Regions from separate parts of the Bradyrhizobium sp. KBS0727 genome, predicted to be linked through region 1. Evidence: predicted binding sites of a transcription regulator. Region 1 holds the regulator's gene; each other region holds the start of a gene.
What was found. Region 1 encodes LexA, which represses DNA repair genes until DNA is damaged. Its sites were predicted from a motif close to TGTTCNNNNTGTGTTCNG; they were not measured.

Region 1 (5,484 bases):
CTGGCGACCACGCCGTACGCGGCGTTTCACTTTCACCGCATCACGCCCTACGGCGTGCTGGCCAATCTTGCGGCGATGCCGGTGGTCTCGGCAGTGGTGATGCCGGCGGGGCTGCTCGGCCTCGCGGCGATGCCGTTCGGCTTCGACGGGTTTTTCTGGTGGCTGATGGGGCTCGGCATCGACTGGATGATCTGGGTCACGCAATGGGTCGCGGGCCTGCCCGGCGCGGTCGGCCGGGTGTCGGCGTTCGGCATCGGTCCGTTGATCGCGGCCAGCGCCGGCATCATCCTGCTTGGCCTGTTGCGGACCCCGTTGCGCTGGTCCGGCGTGGCGCTGATGCTGTTCGCGGCGGTGTGGGCGGCGCGCGTGCCGCAACCCGACATCCTGATTTCCGCCGATGGCCGCCATGTCGGGGTGCGCGGCCAGGACGGCCGGCTGCATTTGATGCAGGCCGCAAAGGGCTCCAAAGACGCCTTCCTGGTCAGGGAGTGGCTGGCGGCGGACGCGGATGCGCGAACCGCCGACGACGCCACGCTCGGCGAGGGCGTCTCCTGCGACGACAACGGCTGCGTGACGGCATCGCCCGGTGGCGCGCTGGTCGCATGGGCGCTGCGGCCCGAGGCGCTGGCGGATGATTGCGAGCGCGCGGCGCTGATCGTGACCACAAGGCAGTCGCCGGCCGCCTGCGCCGCGTCGGCGATCGACACCGAGCGCCTGCGCCGGCAGGGCGCGCTGGCGCTGCGGCGCGGCCGCGACGGATTTGTCGTCGATGCCGTCAAACCCGGAGGGATCGATCGTCCCTGGTCCAAGGCGATCGCCGAGGATGGCGAGACCGACAGCGCCGTGCTGGCGCCGCGCAAGCCGTCGCCGCGCGCCGTCGATGCGACGCCGGCGGACGCCGACCTGCAGGCGGAAGAGTGAGGCGCTAAGTCAATGCTCGTCGAGTACGGGGGAGGCCGGCAACTCAAACGCGCCGAGATGAAATTCCTCCGGCGCATCCGGCTCCGAGGGCAGGTTGACCAGCGTAAACGCCGCATCGGGAAACTGCTGCCAGATCGCGAGATCGTCCGCGCTCACCGTGAGCCAGCCGAACCGGAACATGTAGCGGCCGGGCTCGGTGACACGACCAGCCTTTTGCCACGTGACCTTGTTGACCATGATCAGCCCCGATACCGGGCTCCGCCGACGGTTGCCGGCGGAGCCTAGTCCCGAGAAATCAGCCGGTAAAGATCGATGTCGCTGAAGGTGATGTCACTTCGCTCGCAGCGGGCGCGCGTTCTACCGCCGGCTGTTGCACCGGCAATTGTAGCACGCTGACGCGCTGGCCTTCGCAGAGCTGCGTCACCAGCACACGGCTTCCGTCCGGAAATTCGATCGCGTCGTGATGACGATCGGGCACATCAGGCGCGATCTGGTTGAACTTGCAGACCCGCCAGTCGAGCGTGCGCGTCCAGATCCAGCGGTTATCGTATTTGACCTCCTGCGCGAAGGCGAGCTCGGTGCCGGGAAGCATGCAGACCGCTACCGCAGGTTCGTTTTCGGATGCAAAGCCGCGGGTCGACGTGCCGCGGAAGGTGGTGGTGATCAGCGTCTCTCCGACCTTGGCGGGGCGCGATGCCACGGCGTGCAGACTGTAGTCACACATCGGATGGCTCCCTCGATTGAGATAGCTAACCCGTGTCTGTGGGAGGCACAGGCCTCTATCAGAGTGGACATTGGCGCTGAGTCTCCTCCGCTTTCGGGGCAATTCTGCGACTCTGCGCCGGTGCCTTTATCACAAACGCGCTAGCGCGCGTTGGTTCCAAATGCGCAACAAAAAACCCCGGCCGACGGCCGGGGCTGTGTTCGATGTCGCGGCTGGCGGCTGCCGGGAGCCGATCAGTACTTCCGGTACAGCCCGATCAGCTTGCCCTGAATCCGGACCCGGTTCGGCGGCAGGATGCGGACCTCGTAGGAAGCGTTGGCGGGCTCGAGGGCGATCGAGGCGCCGCGGCGGCGGAAGCGCTTCAGGGTTGCTTCCTCCTCGTCGATCAGGGCCACCACGATGTCGCCGGTGTCGGCGGTCTCGTTGCGCTGGATCAGCGCCATGTCGCCGTCGAGAATGCCGGCGTCGACCATCGAGTCGCCGCGCACTTCGAGCGCGTAATGTTCGCCGCTTCCGAGCATGTCGGGCGGCACGCTGATGGTGTGGCTGCGGGTCTGCAGCGCCTCGATCGGTGTACCGGCGGCGATCCGGCCCATCACGGGGACGGCGACCGGGCGGTTGCCGTCATCCTCGGCGGCCGAGGCGCCGGTGGCGCGGACCTTGCCCAGCGTGCCCTCGATGACGCTCGGCGTGAAGCCGCGGCGACCGTTGCCGTTGTTACCACCGCCGGTAATCTCCGGAAGCTTGATGACCTCGATGGCCCGGGCGCGGTTGGGCAGGCGGCGGATGAAGCCGCGCTCTTCCAATGCGGTGATGAGACGGTGGATGCCGGATTTCGAACGCAGGTCGAGTGCGTCCTTCATTTCGTCGAAGGAGGGCGGCACCCCGGCCTCCTTCAGCCGTTCGTTGATGAAACGCAGAAGTTCATACTGTTTGCGCGTAAGCATCGCGAGCATTCCCCCGGTTGGCGGTATTCGTCCGGTTTCGAAACCTCAGGCCCAGATCGCCGAGAGTTCCGAAACTCTCGTTTGTAGACACTAGTTCTCGAAACAAATCATGAACGAACACTATATGTTCGATATGTGTTCCGCAACCACTTAATTTCCGGTGAATGCGATCAGGGTTTTGGCAGCAGGTGTCGCTCGGGGCGTCACTCCGGCAGCCGCAAGAACGTGCAAGGCGTCCCTTTCGGGGCGGCGGCGGCAAACGGCGGACGTATCAAAAGTGCCCGTGCCGCAGCGAGATTTCCAAGCAGCGAGGAATCCTGATGATTGACGGGCATCGCCGTCAGCGTGCCGTCGGCGCGCTCCTCGAGCCGGGCGCGCAGATAGTCTTCGCGCTGGTCGTTGGCGGCGAGATCGCGGCCGAGCAGGGCGGTCTCGCGCGCGTGATGGATGCTGTTGCGGCCCGAGAGCGCCCGAATCAACGGCACCAGAAACAGGAACCCGCAGACATAGGACGAGACCGGATTGCCGGGCAGGCCGATCACCCGCATCCCGCCGAGCCGTCCGTGCATCATCGGCTTGCCGGGCCGCATCGCGATCCGCCAGAACGCCATGGTGACGCCCTCGGCCTCCAGCGACGGCTTGACCAGGTCGTGGTCGCCGACCGAAGCCCCGCCCGTGGTGATCAGGATGTCGGCGCCGGAATCGCGGGCGCGGCGGATGCCTTGCGTGGTAGCGGCCACCGTGTCGGCGGCAATCCCGAGGTCGATGGTCTCGGCGCCCTCGGCCCGCGCCAGCGCGCGCAAGGCGTAGCCGTTGGAATAAACGATCTGGCCCGGGCCAGGCGTCGCACCCGGCATCACCAGCTCGTCGCCGGTGGCGAGTACCGCGACCTTCGGGCGGCGGCGCACCGAAAGCTCCGGATAGTTCATGCCGGCGGCGAGCGACAGATCGCGGTCGGTGAGGCGGCTGCCGCGCGCCAGCAAGACGTCGCCCTCGCGGAAATCTACCCCGGCGGGGCGGATGTGGCGCCCGGCGACGGCGGTCTCGGTGATGGTGATGTGATCGCCCTGGACGTTGGTGTCTTCCTGGATGATGACGGCATCGGCGCCGTCGGGGACGACACCGCCGGTGAAGATCCGCACCGCTTCGGCGGCGCCAACCTTGCGCCCGAACGGCCGCCCGGCCGCAACCTCGCCGATCACCTTCAGCCGCGCGGTGAGGTTACCGGCGTCGGCCGCGCGGACCGCATAGCCGTCCATCGCCGACATTGCCTGCGGCGGCTGGGTGCGGCGCGCGGCGACGTCGCGCGCCAGCACGCGATGCCAGGCGGTATCGAGCGCGGCCATTTCCTCCGGCAACGGGTCCGCGCCCGCGAGAATGGCGGCAAGCGCGTCGGCAACCGGCATCAAGGCCACGGGCGAAACTCCCTCAAATTCCAGACTCAAGTCCCGGGTGCGGTAATCCCGAGTGCGGTGAGTGCCTTTGCCACGTCATCCGTCGATGTCACGTGGACAGCAGCCAGGCCGCGCGCCCGCGCGCCCTCGATGTTGGCGGCGACGTCGTCGAAGAACAGAACTCGCGACGCCGGCACGCCGATCGCCTTTACCACATGATCATAGGCTGCGGCGTCGGGTTTTCTCAAGCCGATGGTCGAGGACAGAAATATCTCGCGGAAGTGACCGAGCACGTCGGAATACGCCTGCAAGAAGTGCGCGACATGGGCCGGATTGGTATTGGAGAAGGCGTAAAGCGGCATCCGCTTGGCGGCGTTTGCCAACAGCGGTGCGATGCCCGGCATCTCGCCGGCGAAGATCGCATTCCAGCCGTCGAGAAACTGGTCGTCGGTGATGCCGATGCCGAGCGACGTGCGCAGGTTGTGGAAGAACGCTGCGTCGTCGATCCTGCCGACCTCATGGTGCTTGAAACTGTCGTCGACGACAAAGCGGTTGGCGAGCTCGGCCGGCGTGCAGCCGGCATGACCGGCCCAGCTGGTCATGACCTTGCTGAAATCGAGGTCGAGTACGACGCGCCCGATATCGAACAGCAGGACGTCGGCGGATCCTTGGGCAAGCCGGGTCTGGGTGAGCGGGGTGGTCATGGCCGTCGTTTACAAAACCGGACAGGTCCGGGCAATGGCTCGCCGTTATGTCACAATGTCCGGTCATGCAATCCAGCGCTTAAGCCGGTGCGCGAGCTGTGCTAAGCGTTGGGAAAGTTTTTGGGAGTGGTCGTATGACAATCTTGAGCCGAGTCTTCAGCCGGGTTTTGGGCCTGGTCGCGTTGATCGCGTTGTTGGCAGTCGCCATGGATTTGCCGGCCTCGGCGCAGAGCAAGAGCATTCCAAAATACGGGGAGACGGACAAGGATAAGACGCCAAGCGAAAAGGCAGCCGAAAAAGAAGCCCAGAAGGCCTACGAACGGTCGCTGGGCAATATTCCGGAGCAAAAGAGCGCGGACCCCTGGGGAATCGCGCGTGGCGACAACTCCCCCCCGAAGGCCGCTACCAAGACCGCGTCGCCGAAGCCGAAGGCCAAGAACGACACGAAGAACGACACCAAGACCGACAGCGCCGCCAAGCAATAGAAACACCAAGAGACCCGCCGGCGCGATGCCCGGACAATCAGGGTCCGGCCAGGAGGAAACGCCGAAATGTCGGACACGCTGCTGTTTTCCCCGATGTCGATCCGCGGCGTCGAGTTGCGCAACCGCATCGTGGTGCCGCCGATGCACCAGTATTCGGCGGTGAAGGGCTTTCCGACCGACTGGCACCTGATGAACGCCGGCAAGTTCGCCGCCGGCGGCGCTGGCCTCGTGGTGGTGGAATCGACCAAGGTCGAGCGGCGCGGCTGCGGCACCGTCGGCGACCTCGGCATCTGGGATGATGCCTTTGTC
Region 2 (5,484 bases), 800 kb from region 1:
CGCAGGCGCGCGCCTCGGTCGATGCGCTGTACCGGCTGATGGAGGCCGGCATCCGGCCGCGCGACATCATGACCGAACGCGCCTTCGAGAACGCGATCACGACCGTCTACGCGATGGGCGGCTCGACCAACATGTACCTCCACCTGCTGGCGATCGCTCGCGAGGCGCAAGTGCCGATCGGAATCGAACGCATTCAGCAAATCGGCGAGCGCGTGCCGTTGCTGGCCAACCTGCAGCCGCACGGCCCGTTCGCGATGGGAAGCCTGCATGCGATCGGCGGCGTACCCGTTGTCATGAAGGAATTGCTGCGTGCCGGCCTGCTGCACGGTGACGTCATGACGGTGACCGGCAAGACGCTGGCGGAAAATCTCGCCGCGGTTCCCACCCTGGACCAGATGGCGCCGCAGCAGATCGTGCTCCCGGTGGAAAAACCGATCGCGTCGCCGAACAATCACATCAGCGTATTGAAGGGCAACCTCGCGCCGGAGAGCTGTCTCTTGAAGCTGTCGGGCAAGGTGCTCGAGAAGGGGCAGTTCCGCGGCACCGCGCGCGTGTTCGAGTCCGAGGCCGAGACGATGGCTGCGATCCGCGCCGGCGCGATCGTGCCGGGCAATGTGATCGTGGTCCGCAATGTCGGCCCGGTCGGCGGGCCCGGCATGCCCGAGATGGTGATGCTGACGATCCAGTTGCAGGGGCGGGGCCTCGGCGAGGACGTCGCGCTGATCACCGACAGCCGCTTCTCCGGCGTCTCGCACGGCATCCTGATCGGCCACGTCTCGCCGGAAGCGGCGCGGGGAGGTCCGATCGCCGCGGTGCGTGACGGCGATATCATCGTGATCGATCCCGGCGCCCGCACCGTGAACCTCGAAGTCCCGGCAGAAGAAATCGCCCGACGGATGGCCGATTGGCGCGAGCCTAATTCCGTCAAGCAGGTGCGGAAAGGATCGGTGCACGACAAATACATCCGTCTGGTGTCGTCGGCGCATTACGGCTGCGTGCTGTGAGCGGGCGGGCGTAGATTTCGATGCCGCATCCGCTCGATCATCCGATCTGGACCGCGTTGACGACGCGGCACCAGGCGTTGGCGGAAGGTGGCGACCATGCGCGGCGGTATCCCACCGCCATCACGCCATTCGCCGATATGGCGGAGATTTCGCCGCGCGGGTTCGCGAGCCTCGGCGCGATGATGTTGGGATCCGAGATCGCGGTGCTGTTCACGCCGGACGCCGTGACGGCGCCGGCGGAATTCAAGGTTGTGCTGGCCGAGACCGGCGAGCAGATGATCGGAACGCCGGCCGAAGTCGCGGCAGGCGATGTCGACATTCTCACGCTCGGCGTTGCCGACGTTCCCGACATGATGGCGCTGACCGCACTGACAAAACCCGGTCCGTTCAGCCCACGCACGCACGAACTCGGGACCTTTCTCGGTATCCGTGTCGGCGGCGAACTGGTCGCGATGGCCGGCGAACGGATGAAGCCCGCCGATTACACAGAGATTACCGCGGTCTGCGTCCACCCCTCGCACCGCGGCCACGGCTACGGACAGATCCTGCTCTCCGCGATCTCTCGCCAGATCGTGGCGCGCGGCGAAATCCCGTTCCTGCACGTCTTCACCAGCAACACCTCCGCCATCGCGCTCTATCGCCGGCAGGGCATGGAAATCCGGCGCCGCCTTCATGTGACAGTGTTGCAGAAGCAGGTGTGATCGCATGGGCATGCATTCTGGTCCAGTCGTGTTGCAATGCTTAGCGAGCAGAGGCTATCGCCGCTGCGATGTCGGCGATCGACCTCAACAGAACCAGCGGATCATCCTTCGAAGGAATGAACCCGCGGCGGCTCCAGAAATTCGCGGCCTCGATATCGACGGCATTGACGATCAGCGCGCGACCGCCGATCAGAGCGGATGCCGTCACGCAACGCTGCAGCGCATGTTTCAGAAGTCCGGTACCAACCCCTTTGCCAATCCAGTTCTGATCCGTTGCAAGTTGCCCCAGAAGCAAGCACGGGACGGGATCTGGCGGCTGACCGGTGCGGATGGAACGTGGAAGTGTGGAAGGCAAGATCGCGGTCGGCGCAAGACCGTAATAGCCGACAACCCGATAGGATTCATAGACGACAAGGACGGCCGTGAACCCCTTCTCCTGATTGGAGAGCGCGCGCGTTTTCAGCCATCGATCGAGGGAGGCTTTGCCACAAGAAAATTCAGAGACATCGTGCGCGGCCGTAAGCAGCTCAGGTTCGGAGATTGCCACCGATTACTTCCCGGCTTTTTTGTCCTTGGATTCCCACGGAGCCGCGCGTTGAAACAGCTCGACCATTTCGGGTACCTGGCGGGCTGGCGCCGACACGGCCTCCATGAAAGCCTTGAAGCCTGCCGGGCTCATCCGGATGGGCGCCGTTTCCATCAATACATCCTCGGCAGCACGCACAGCGGCTTCGCGAACAAAGTCCGTGCGCGATCGGCCACGCAAGGAAGCCGCCCGATCTATGATGGCGATGTCAGTTTCGGGTAGCCGCATCGACAGCGGGTGTTCCTTCCGTTTGACGACGCGCGGCATTTCAGAGTCTCCAAGGGTACAAGCCATATATCGAATTGTAGTGCAGTTTACAATACAGAAGCGTAACGCATCTTTTAGTTGATCTCGCAACAATGTTCATGTTATGTTCTAATTCGTCATGAGTAAAATTGCAAGCAGCAATGATGCCCGGTTGTTTCTCGCAGCCATTCCCGACGCGGCCACCGCGGCTCGAATCCACCGGCTGGCCGGCGTTCTCAAGCGCGCTCACCGATTCAGCGGCAAACTGATCGAACCCGAGCGCCTGCACGTTTCGTTGTTCTTTCTAAGCGGTTTGCCGCAGCAGGAAATCCGGGAGGCATGCGCGGCTGCTGCGGACGTGAGGATGGCGCCGTTCGAGGTTTCGTTCGACCGCACCGCGAGCTTTCGCGGCAAGCGTGACAGTCGCCCGTTTGTGCTGGTCGGAGATAATGGATTACGGCGGCTGATATCGTTTCGCCGAATGCTCGGCGGTGTGATGATGCGAAAAGGTCTGCGGAAGGTGGCAAACACGAATTTCGCGCCGCATGTGACGCTGCTCTACGACGCGCGTGCCGTGGAAGAGTATCCGATCGAGCCGATCTGCTGGACCGTGAACGAGTTCGTGCTCATTCGCAGCCTGAGAGGCCATGATTGCCTGGCGCGGTGGCCGTTGGATGCGCGATCCGTTGCGTGATATCTGCCATCGAGTTGAACAGATACTTCGGCTCCGCTGCGAGGCGGTAGCGGGGCATGTGAAACCGGCGGTGCTACTTATCGTCGCCGCCGAAATAGGCCGGCTTGCCCGTGGTCCAGGTCTCGCCCCAGAGCTGGCCGCCGCCATCCACCGTCAGCATTTCGCCGGTGACGAATTTGCCGGACGGCGCGGCGAAATAGACGCAGGCCTCGGCCACGTCAAATGTCGTTCCGTTGCGCATCATCGGGTTCGAGCGCGGGTAGGCGGCGCGGGCTTCTGGCGAGTAGACGTTCCAGCCCTCGGTCTCGATCACCCCGGGCGCCACGCAGTTCACCCTGATGTTCAGCGGCGCCCATTCGACGGCGACCGCCCGCGACAACCCGATCACGCCGCTTCGCGCGGCGATCGTGTGCGCGATGCCATAGAGGCCGTGTGTCGTCACGACCACGATGTTGACGATGCTGCCGGGGTGCTTGTGGTCGCGCCAGCGCTGCGCCGCGGCCTGCATCATGTACCAGGTGCCGTTCAGATTGGTGTTGATAACGGCGTTCCAGCCCTTCACCGAAAAATCGATCGCGGCTTGCGGAAATTGTCCGCCGGCGCTGTTGATCAGGTGGTCGATGCGCCCATGCGCGCTCCAGACGGCGTCGAACAGCGCATTGACCGCGTCGGGCTCCCGGATATCGGTGACGTAGGCGGATGCCTTGAGATCGCGGCCGGCCATCTCAGCGACCAGCGCATCGAGCTTGGCTTGATTGCGGCCGACGAGGGCGACATGCGCGCCCAGCCGGGCGAACAGCCAGGCGATCGCCCGCCCGATGCCGCCGGCGCCGCCGGACACCACGACAACCCGGTCTTTCAGCGCGTCGCTTGCGAAGACCGTTGGATGGACCGCGAGCTCTGCGTCGGTCAGACCAAGTTTTGCCGGCGGGGGATCGTCGTTCATGGACTTGGGCGGCCCTTGTCTGGTGCGGTAGCGACCGTACATTAGCCATCCAACAACAACCACACAAAGAACGAGTGTTGATGCCCGATCTCTCCGCTTTCCCGATCACCAAACGCTGGCCCGCCAAACATCCCAACCGTCTTCAGCTCTATTCGTTGCCGACCCCGAACGGCGTCAAGATCTCGATCATGCTGGAAGAGATCGGGCTGCCCTACGAGGTGCATCTGGTCGACTTTGGCAAGGACGACCAGAAGACGCCGGAGTTTCTCTCGCTGAACCCGAACGGCAAGATCCCCGCGATCCTCGATCCCAACGGACCGGACGGCAGGCCGCTTGGGCTGTTCGAGTCGGGTGCGATCCTGCAATATCTCGCCGAGAAGACCGGCAAGCTTTTGCCGGCAGACCCCGCGCGGCGATACCAGGCCCTCCAGTGGCTGCACTTCCAGATGGGCGGGATCGGGCCGATGTTCGGCCAGGTCGGCTTCTTCCACAAATTCGCCGGCAAGGAATATGCCGACAAGCGGCCGCTCGAGCGTTATGTCGCTGAGTCGAAGCGGCTGCTCGGCGTGCTGGAGACGTGGCTTGCCGGCCGGCAGTGGGTCATGGACGACGAATACACCATCGCCGATATTTCGATGCTGGGCTGGGTACGGAATCTGATCGGGTTCTACGGCGCGCGCGAACTGGTCGCGTTCGATACGCTCAATCACGTGCCTGTATGGCTCGAACACGGCTTGGCGCGGCCCGCTGTGCAGCGCGGGCTCGAGATTCCGAAACGTCCCTAGAGCGTTTTCGAGCGAAGTGGACCCCGGTTCGCGTTAAGAAAACGCGTCAAATCAAAAATCTAGCCAGCGTGCTTGAGCAGTTCGTAGACAACAGGGTTATCGGCGCAGGCGCCAAAGCCGCATTCCAGCAACGTCATCGCCACGTTGGCCGCCGTCAGCGCGATCACGAGCCAGACCGCGACTTGCGCGAAGGCGCCGCCGTCGGCCGGCAGCGCGGCGCCGTCGTCGGCAAACTGGCGGTCGAACAGCAGGATTGCCGCCAGCAGCACAATGGCGGCGACGAAGCCGATCAGCGCCCAGCTATAATAGTGGTAACCCAGCAGCGCCGAACCGTAGCCGGCGTCACCAGGCAGGATGTGCAGCAGCACCTGCCGTGTCGATGCGACCGCGCCGACCACCGCGGCCAGCAGCGATATAGCATAATGGCTCGGACGAGGTCCGAAGCGGATGTTCAGGATCGGCCCTATGGCGAGCGTCGCAAACAGCAGGCGCTGCAGCAGACACAGCGGGCAGGGCAGTTCG
Region 3 (5,484 bases), 3.4 Mb from region 1:
GGCCGAGGATGACGCGGCCCGACGGACTGCCCTTTGCCGACTGCAGGTCGTCGCGAACCTGCTCGATCTGGCGAATGAGGCCAGTGGTGCGGTCGAGCAGCATCCGGCCCGCGCTGGTCAGCAGCATGCCGCGGCCGTTGCGCACGAACAGCTCGACGCGCAGCTCGTGTTCGAGCAGCTTGATATGCCGGCTCAGCGCAGGCTGCGCCGAGCGAAGCCGGTCCGCCGCCTTGCTGAGGCTCCCGAGCTCGGCCACCGCCCGGAAGGTGCGCAATTGTTTGAGGTCCATGACTCCCTTGGGTGGATGACTGGTTGGACGGGGTTACCTCGATCGCCGAAGCTACCCCAAAGAAACAGGCCACCTCGAACGCTCATTCCGCTCCACCATAGGCCGTTTTGCTGCCATGAATAGCGATCCCATATCCGCCGAATGCAGGTCAGCCATCGACCATTGCCTAGGTCATTTGCGGAGCGCCACCCAGCAGTCTGATATTGAGCTTGCCGCTAGCGAACAACATCTCATTCAGTGCGTCGCCGAGATCTGCAGACTGAACCGTGGCGCCGCCATCCCGGACGATGCTGGCTTGTGCCACGCGGCGCATCAGCTCCTTGATGAAGGCTGCGCTGACGCCCTGCGTTCGCCGCGCGGCTTCGCCGACGATCGCATCGCTGAGCGGAAGTCCCTTGCCATAGAGCCGGACCAGCTTGTCGCGGCCGACGTCGTCAGGCAGTGGCACCTCGATCGCCTGGTCGATCCGGCCCGGCCGGCCCGCCAGCGCTGCTTCGAGTTGTTCGGGTCGGTTGGTCGTGAGGACGAACAGGATATCGGCATCCTCCTTCAACCCGTCCATTTCGTTGAGCAGCCTGTTGAGCAAAGGCTCTTCGCAAGATCCGATCATCTCGCGTCTGCGCCCGACGAGATCGACATCCTCGATCACGACCATGGTCGGCTGCAAAAGACGGGCAAGGCTCATGTAGCGGCTGAGCCACCCGATCTGTTCGGCGGTGATGATCAGCGTGGTATGGTCGGGCAGATTGCTGGCGAGATAGCGGATCGTATGCGTCTTGCCGGTTCCGGGCGGACCATAAAGCAGGATACCCTTGCGGGTCGATTGACCGAGGCTGCGCAGCCCGGCGCGGTGTCCCACAAAACTCAGCACGTTTCGATCGAGCAGCCTCAGTGTTTCGTCGGGCAGGATCACGTCCTCCGGTTTGACCGGGGCCAGCTTGTGAACCGTCAGGCCCCTGCCACTGCCGCGGTACTCCGTATCGGCATCGAAAGACAATACCTTGCCACGATAGGCGTGGGCGGTATTGACGACGTTTTCGATCTCGGAAAAACGCTGCCTGACGAACTCGGCGCCGGCCGCTCCGGCGGGAACCGCGATCTCGACACGAATACCCGTCTCGCGACGGGGGTCACGATAGGCGGAGAGCAATACCGCGTAGTGCAGGTCACCGGCGAGACAGAGCCACAGTCCGTTATCGAGACATTTCACCGGTTCGACTTCACCGATGTCGATCTCCTGATATTGCGCGGGCGCAATGGTATCGGCGCCGTCCCTGAATTCGGTCAGAGCGGCGATCGTCAAGGTTTCGTAGCGATGACGTTCGTGAATGCCGAAGAATCGAATCGCGGTTGCTGCAAACAGATTGTCGACGGCAGCCTGCACGTCGGCCCGCATATGCCCGGGAAACTCCCGCGAGGTTGCGACCAACTGATCCCGCGGAACGCCGGCGAAATGCCACTCCAGCGTTTCGTTGGCATATTCGAACTGCTTTTCACGGGTGATTTTACCGAAGTTTTTGGCGACGCCCAACGCGCATTTGTCGCAAATCACGATGGTCTTGCCGCCGACGCGGAATTCGTTGTCGCCGGCGAAGTCTCTGCACATTCTGCAGGTCCGAATTCCGCTGTCCTCGCCGATTTCACTCGTCATCGACAGTGGATGTCCGGATGCGAGGATTCGCTGCCTGGCGTCCCGAAGCAGGGCTTCAGCGACGTCCCTCGGATAGGTGCCGCACACGGCCTTGCCCTGATTTTCGGCGACTGCGACGATCTCGACGGCATCCGCCGAGGTCTTGCTGAAAACCGAGCGGACAAGCTCAACTACGAAACCCACTGGAGTGAGGTCGTCGCGGTGAAGGACGAGCTGAAGGTAATCGGCTTCGGCGTGAACATCATGCATCGAAATGACCCTCTGAAACGAACTGATAATCGAGGTTGACAGGCTAGAACAAAACATGAACAATGTCACGTCCTTTCCCGCAGTAGTTGTCGTCGCCGTGTCGGCGGGTGCCATCCGCATTTGGCGTCACCGGATTCCGGTTGCGCTTGTGAAGCGATTGAGTGAACAACGCGCCGAACACGCGCTCGGGCGATGTGTTTCGGCAAGCAGATTCATCACTCAGCCAATGGCGACACCGTCATGACCATTCCATCCGTGACACCCTCACAAATCCGCAGCGCGCTGTTGCTGCGCGATGAAATCGCGCTGCTCGATCTCAGGCACGAGGCCGCCTTCGCAACCGGCCATCCGCTGTTCGCTGCCAACATGGCCGCCGACCGGATCGAACTGGAGGCCGCGATCAGGTTGCCGCGCAAGGATGTGGCGATCGTGCTGTACGATGCCGGCGAGGGCCTGGTTGCGCAGGCGGTGGACCGGTTCAAGGCGTTGGGCTACACGAATATTCGTCAGCTCGACGGCGGGCTCGAAGGCTGGCGACAGGCCGGCTATGAGATTTTCGAGGACGTCAACTCCTACGCCAAGGCGTTCGGCGAACTGGTCGAGCATCGCCGCCACACGCCGTCGCTGGCCGCGGACGAAGTCGCGGCGCTGATCGAGTCGAAAGCGAACATTCAAATTCTCGATGTCCGCCGCTTCGACGAATATACGACGATGAACATTCCGGGCTCGATCAGCGTGCCCGGCGCCGAGCTCGTACTGCGCGCCGGCCGCGCCGCGCCGGATCCCGAGACCACCATCGTAGTCAATTGCGCCGGCCGCACCCGCTCGATCATCGGCACCCAGTCGCTGATCAATGCCGGCGTCGCCAACAAAGTGGTAGCGCTGCGCAACGGCACCATCGGCTGGACGCTGGCGAGCCAGACGCTCGAACATGGTTCCATCAGGCGCGGCGAGATCGGCGCCTTCAAGGGCGCCGAAGCCAATGCGCGCGACGTCGCCTACCGCGCGGGCGTTCGGCATATCGGCAAGGAGGAGCTGGCTGCGCTGCAGGCGCAGACCAGCCGCATGCTCTATCGCTTCGACGTGCGCGACGAAGCGGAATACACCGCCGGCCACCTCACAGGCTTTCGCCATTACCCCGGCGGCCAACTGGTCCAGGAAATCGACATGGCAGCACCTGTGCGCGGCGCGCGCATCGTGCTGACCGATGACAAAAGCGTTCGCGCCGACATGACCGCATCGTGGCTCGCGCAAATGGGCTGGGAGGTGTTCGTGCTCGACGGCGGCTATGACGGCGCGCTGGAAGTCGGGCCGCCGCTCGTGCTGCCGAAGCCGGATCCGTCGCGCCGATATCGCCGTCCCTATGAGGGCACCGACGTCAACACGTCGGCAATGCAGGCCTATCTCGATTGGGAATACGGCCTCGTCGACCAGCTCCGCCGCGACGGAAGCCACGGATTCTATGTCATCTGATTCCGGATCGGCGGCCCGCACGGGATAGTTGACTGAATCAAAGCGCGCGCGAGCAAGGAATTTACTGTCGCATCGAGCTGCATGGCAGACATTGGTCGTTGGGTCGCCAGATGCTCATCTAAAATGCAATGATCGGCCGAGGCGCTTGATTGAAGCAAAAACCGTTTCACCATCGCGCTGTGCGAACGTGGAGATAATCCCTTCGATGCAGACGACATTCGAAATTCCATTTCATTGACGATTGCTGCATCGCGCCGCATCATTTGCACATCCAATTCGACGGCGCGAGTTCGCCGAACCGAAGTCTAGCCCATCATCGCGATCCCGCTTTTCGGGACGCAGAGCCGCGTGCTCTGCGTCAACGGGGAGCCTTGTCCAATAGAGGTATAAAAAAATGTCGAGACGAGACAGACCGGAACCATCGTTGCTGGACCGCCGCAGTCTGCTGCGCGCTGGCGCGGCCGCGGCATTGGCGTTGCCTGCCGGCGTGATCGGTGCGCAGGCCTTTCCGTTCCGCGCGGTAACGCCCGATATCGATTTCTCGCAATTCCCGATCTGCAAGACGGCATCCGACGCGCCGGCGCTGACGGGTGCGCCGCGCAAATTGAAGCTGTCGTGGAACGCCGGCGCGGTCTGCCTCGCCCCGCTTCCGGTGGCGATCGATCAGGGATTTTTCCAGAAACACAACCTCGACGTCGAACTCGTCAATTACAGCGGCTCGACCGATCAGTTGCTGGAAGCGATCGCGACCGGCAAGTCGGATGCGGGTCTCGGCATGGCGCTGCGCTGGCTCAAGCCGCTGGAGCAGGGGTTCGACGTCAAGATCGCCGCCGGCACGCATGGCGGCTGCATGCGGGTGTTGACGCGCGCCAATTCCGGCGTCGACAAGCTCGCCGATCTCAAGGGCAAGATCGTCGCGGTCGGCGACCTCGCAGGTCCCGACAAGAACTTTTTCTCGATCCAGCTCGCCAAGCTTGGCATCGATCCCAACAAGGACGTCGACTGGCGTCCCTATCCGGGCAACCTGCTGAACCTCGCGGTCGAGAAGGGCGAAGTGCAGGCGTTCCTGTCCTCCGATCCGCTCGCCTATCTCTGGCTCAAGGACAGCGCCTACAAGGAAGTCGCCTCCAATCTCGACGGCGAATACAAGGACAAGAGCTGCTGCATTGTCGGCCTTCGCGGCAGTTTGGTGCGCGAGGAACCTCTGGTGGCGCGCGCGATCACCCAGGCGCTGCTGGATGCGGCGATGTTTGTGTCGCAAAATCCGGAGAAGGCGGCAAAGTCGTTCCAGCCCTATGCGCCGAAAGCAGCTTCGCTCGCCGATCTCGAAGGCATGGTGCGCTACCACACCCATCACCATCATCCGGTCGGTGAAGTCCTCAAGCGCGAGCTGCAGGGCTATGCCGAGGACCTGAAGAAGGTCGCGGTATTCAAGCCCGGCACCGACACGGCGAAATTTGCGGAGCGAATCTATGTCGACGTATTCGGTGTCTAAGGCTGTCGCGATCGCGCAATCGGCGGAGGAAGGCGCAGCACTTTCGGGGCGGCCGCTCTCGCTGTCGGTTTCATTCCCGTCAGGCGGGATCGGCGTGTTCGCCAGCCTGGCATGGGTTGGCTTCGGGGTAGCGTGCCTGTGGTGGCCCGACATCGGTGACTGGTCGCGCACCCGCGAACTAGCGATTGCCGCCTTCATCCTGTCGGGCGTGATTTTCGTGATCACCGTGGCCGGCAGCCGGCTCGGTCGTCTTGACTCGGGCCTGCAGCGCCGCGCGCCGTGGCTGCTGGCACTGGCGTTGTTCCTGACGCTCTGGGAAATCGCGAC

Region 2: the regulator LexA is predicted to act here: its motif matches at 2,652-2,669, upstream of FFI89_RS20335 (2'-5' RNA ligase family protein).
Region 3: the regulator LexA is predicted to act here: its motif matches at 2,234-2,251, upstream of FFI89_RS32400 (ATP-dependent Clp protease adaptor ClpS).

What each region holds. Positions count from the first base shown of each region.
Region 1 covers NZ_CP042176.1:3,557,002-3,562,485, forward strand. The annotation lists gene FFI89_RS16405 (ComEC/Rec2 family competence protein) at 1-921, shown strand, start outside; gene FFI89_RS16410 (hypothetical protein) at 931-1,158, opposite strand; gene FFI89_RS16415 (hypothetical protein) at 1,217-1,645, opposite strand; gene lexA (transcriptional repressor LexA) at 1,879-2,592, opposite strand; gene glp (gephyrin-like molybdotransferase Glp) at 2,796-4,007, opposite strand; gene FFI89_RS16430 (HAD-IA family hydrolase) at 4,034-4,690, opposite strand; gene FFI89_RS16435 (hypothetical protein) at 4,825-5,175, shown strand; gene FFI89_RS16440 (NADH:flavin oxidoreductase/NADH oxidase) at 5,242-5,484, shown strand, end outside.
Region 2 covers NZ_CP042176.1:4,361,988-4,367,471, reverse strand. The annotation lists gene FFI89_RS20355 (dihydroxy-acid dehydratase) at 1-1,004, shown strand, start outside; gene FFI89_RS20350 (GNAT family N-acetyltransferase) at 1,025-1,705, shown strand; gene FFI89_RS20345 (GNAT family N-acetyltransferase) at 1,746-2,252, opposite strand; gene FFI89_RS20340 (DUF1778 domain-containing protein) at 2,256-2,558, opposite strand; gene FFI89_RS20335 (2'-5' RNA ligase family protein) at 2,677-3,231, shown strand; gene FFI89_RS20330 (SDR family oxidoreductase) at 3,305-4,177, opposite strand; gene FFI89_RS20325 (glutathione S-transferase N-terminal domain-containing protein) at 4,258-4,962, shown strand; gene FFI89_RS20320 (disulfide bond formation protein B) at 5,022-5,484, opposite strand, start outside.
Region 3 covers NZ_CP042176.1:6,921,985-6,927,468, reverse strand. The annotation lists gene FFI89_RS32405 (LysR substrate-binding domain-containing protein) at 1-289, opposite strand, end outside; gene FFI89_RS32400 (ATP-dependent Clp protease adaptor ClpS) at 456-2,189, opposite strand; gene FFI89_RS32395 (rhodanese-like domain-containing protein) at 2,430-3,662, shown strand; gene FFI89_RS32390 (hypothetical protein) at 3,650-3,925, opposite strand; gene FFI89_RS32385 (ABC transporter substrate-binding protein) at 4,057-5,157, shown strand; gene FFI89_RS32380 (ABC transporter permease) at 5,135-5,484, shown strand, end outside.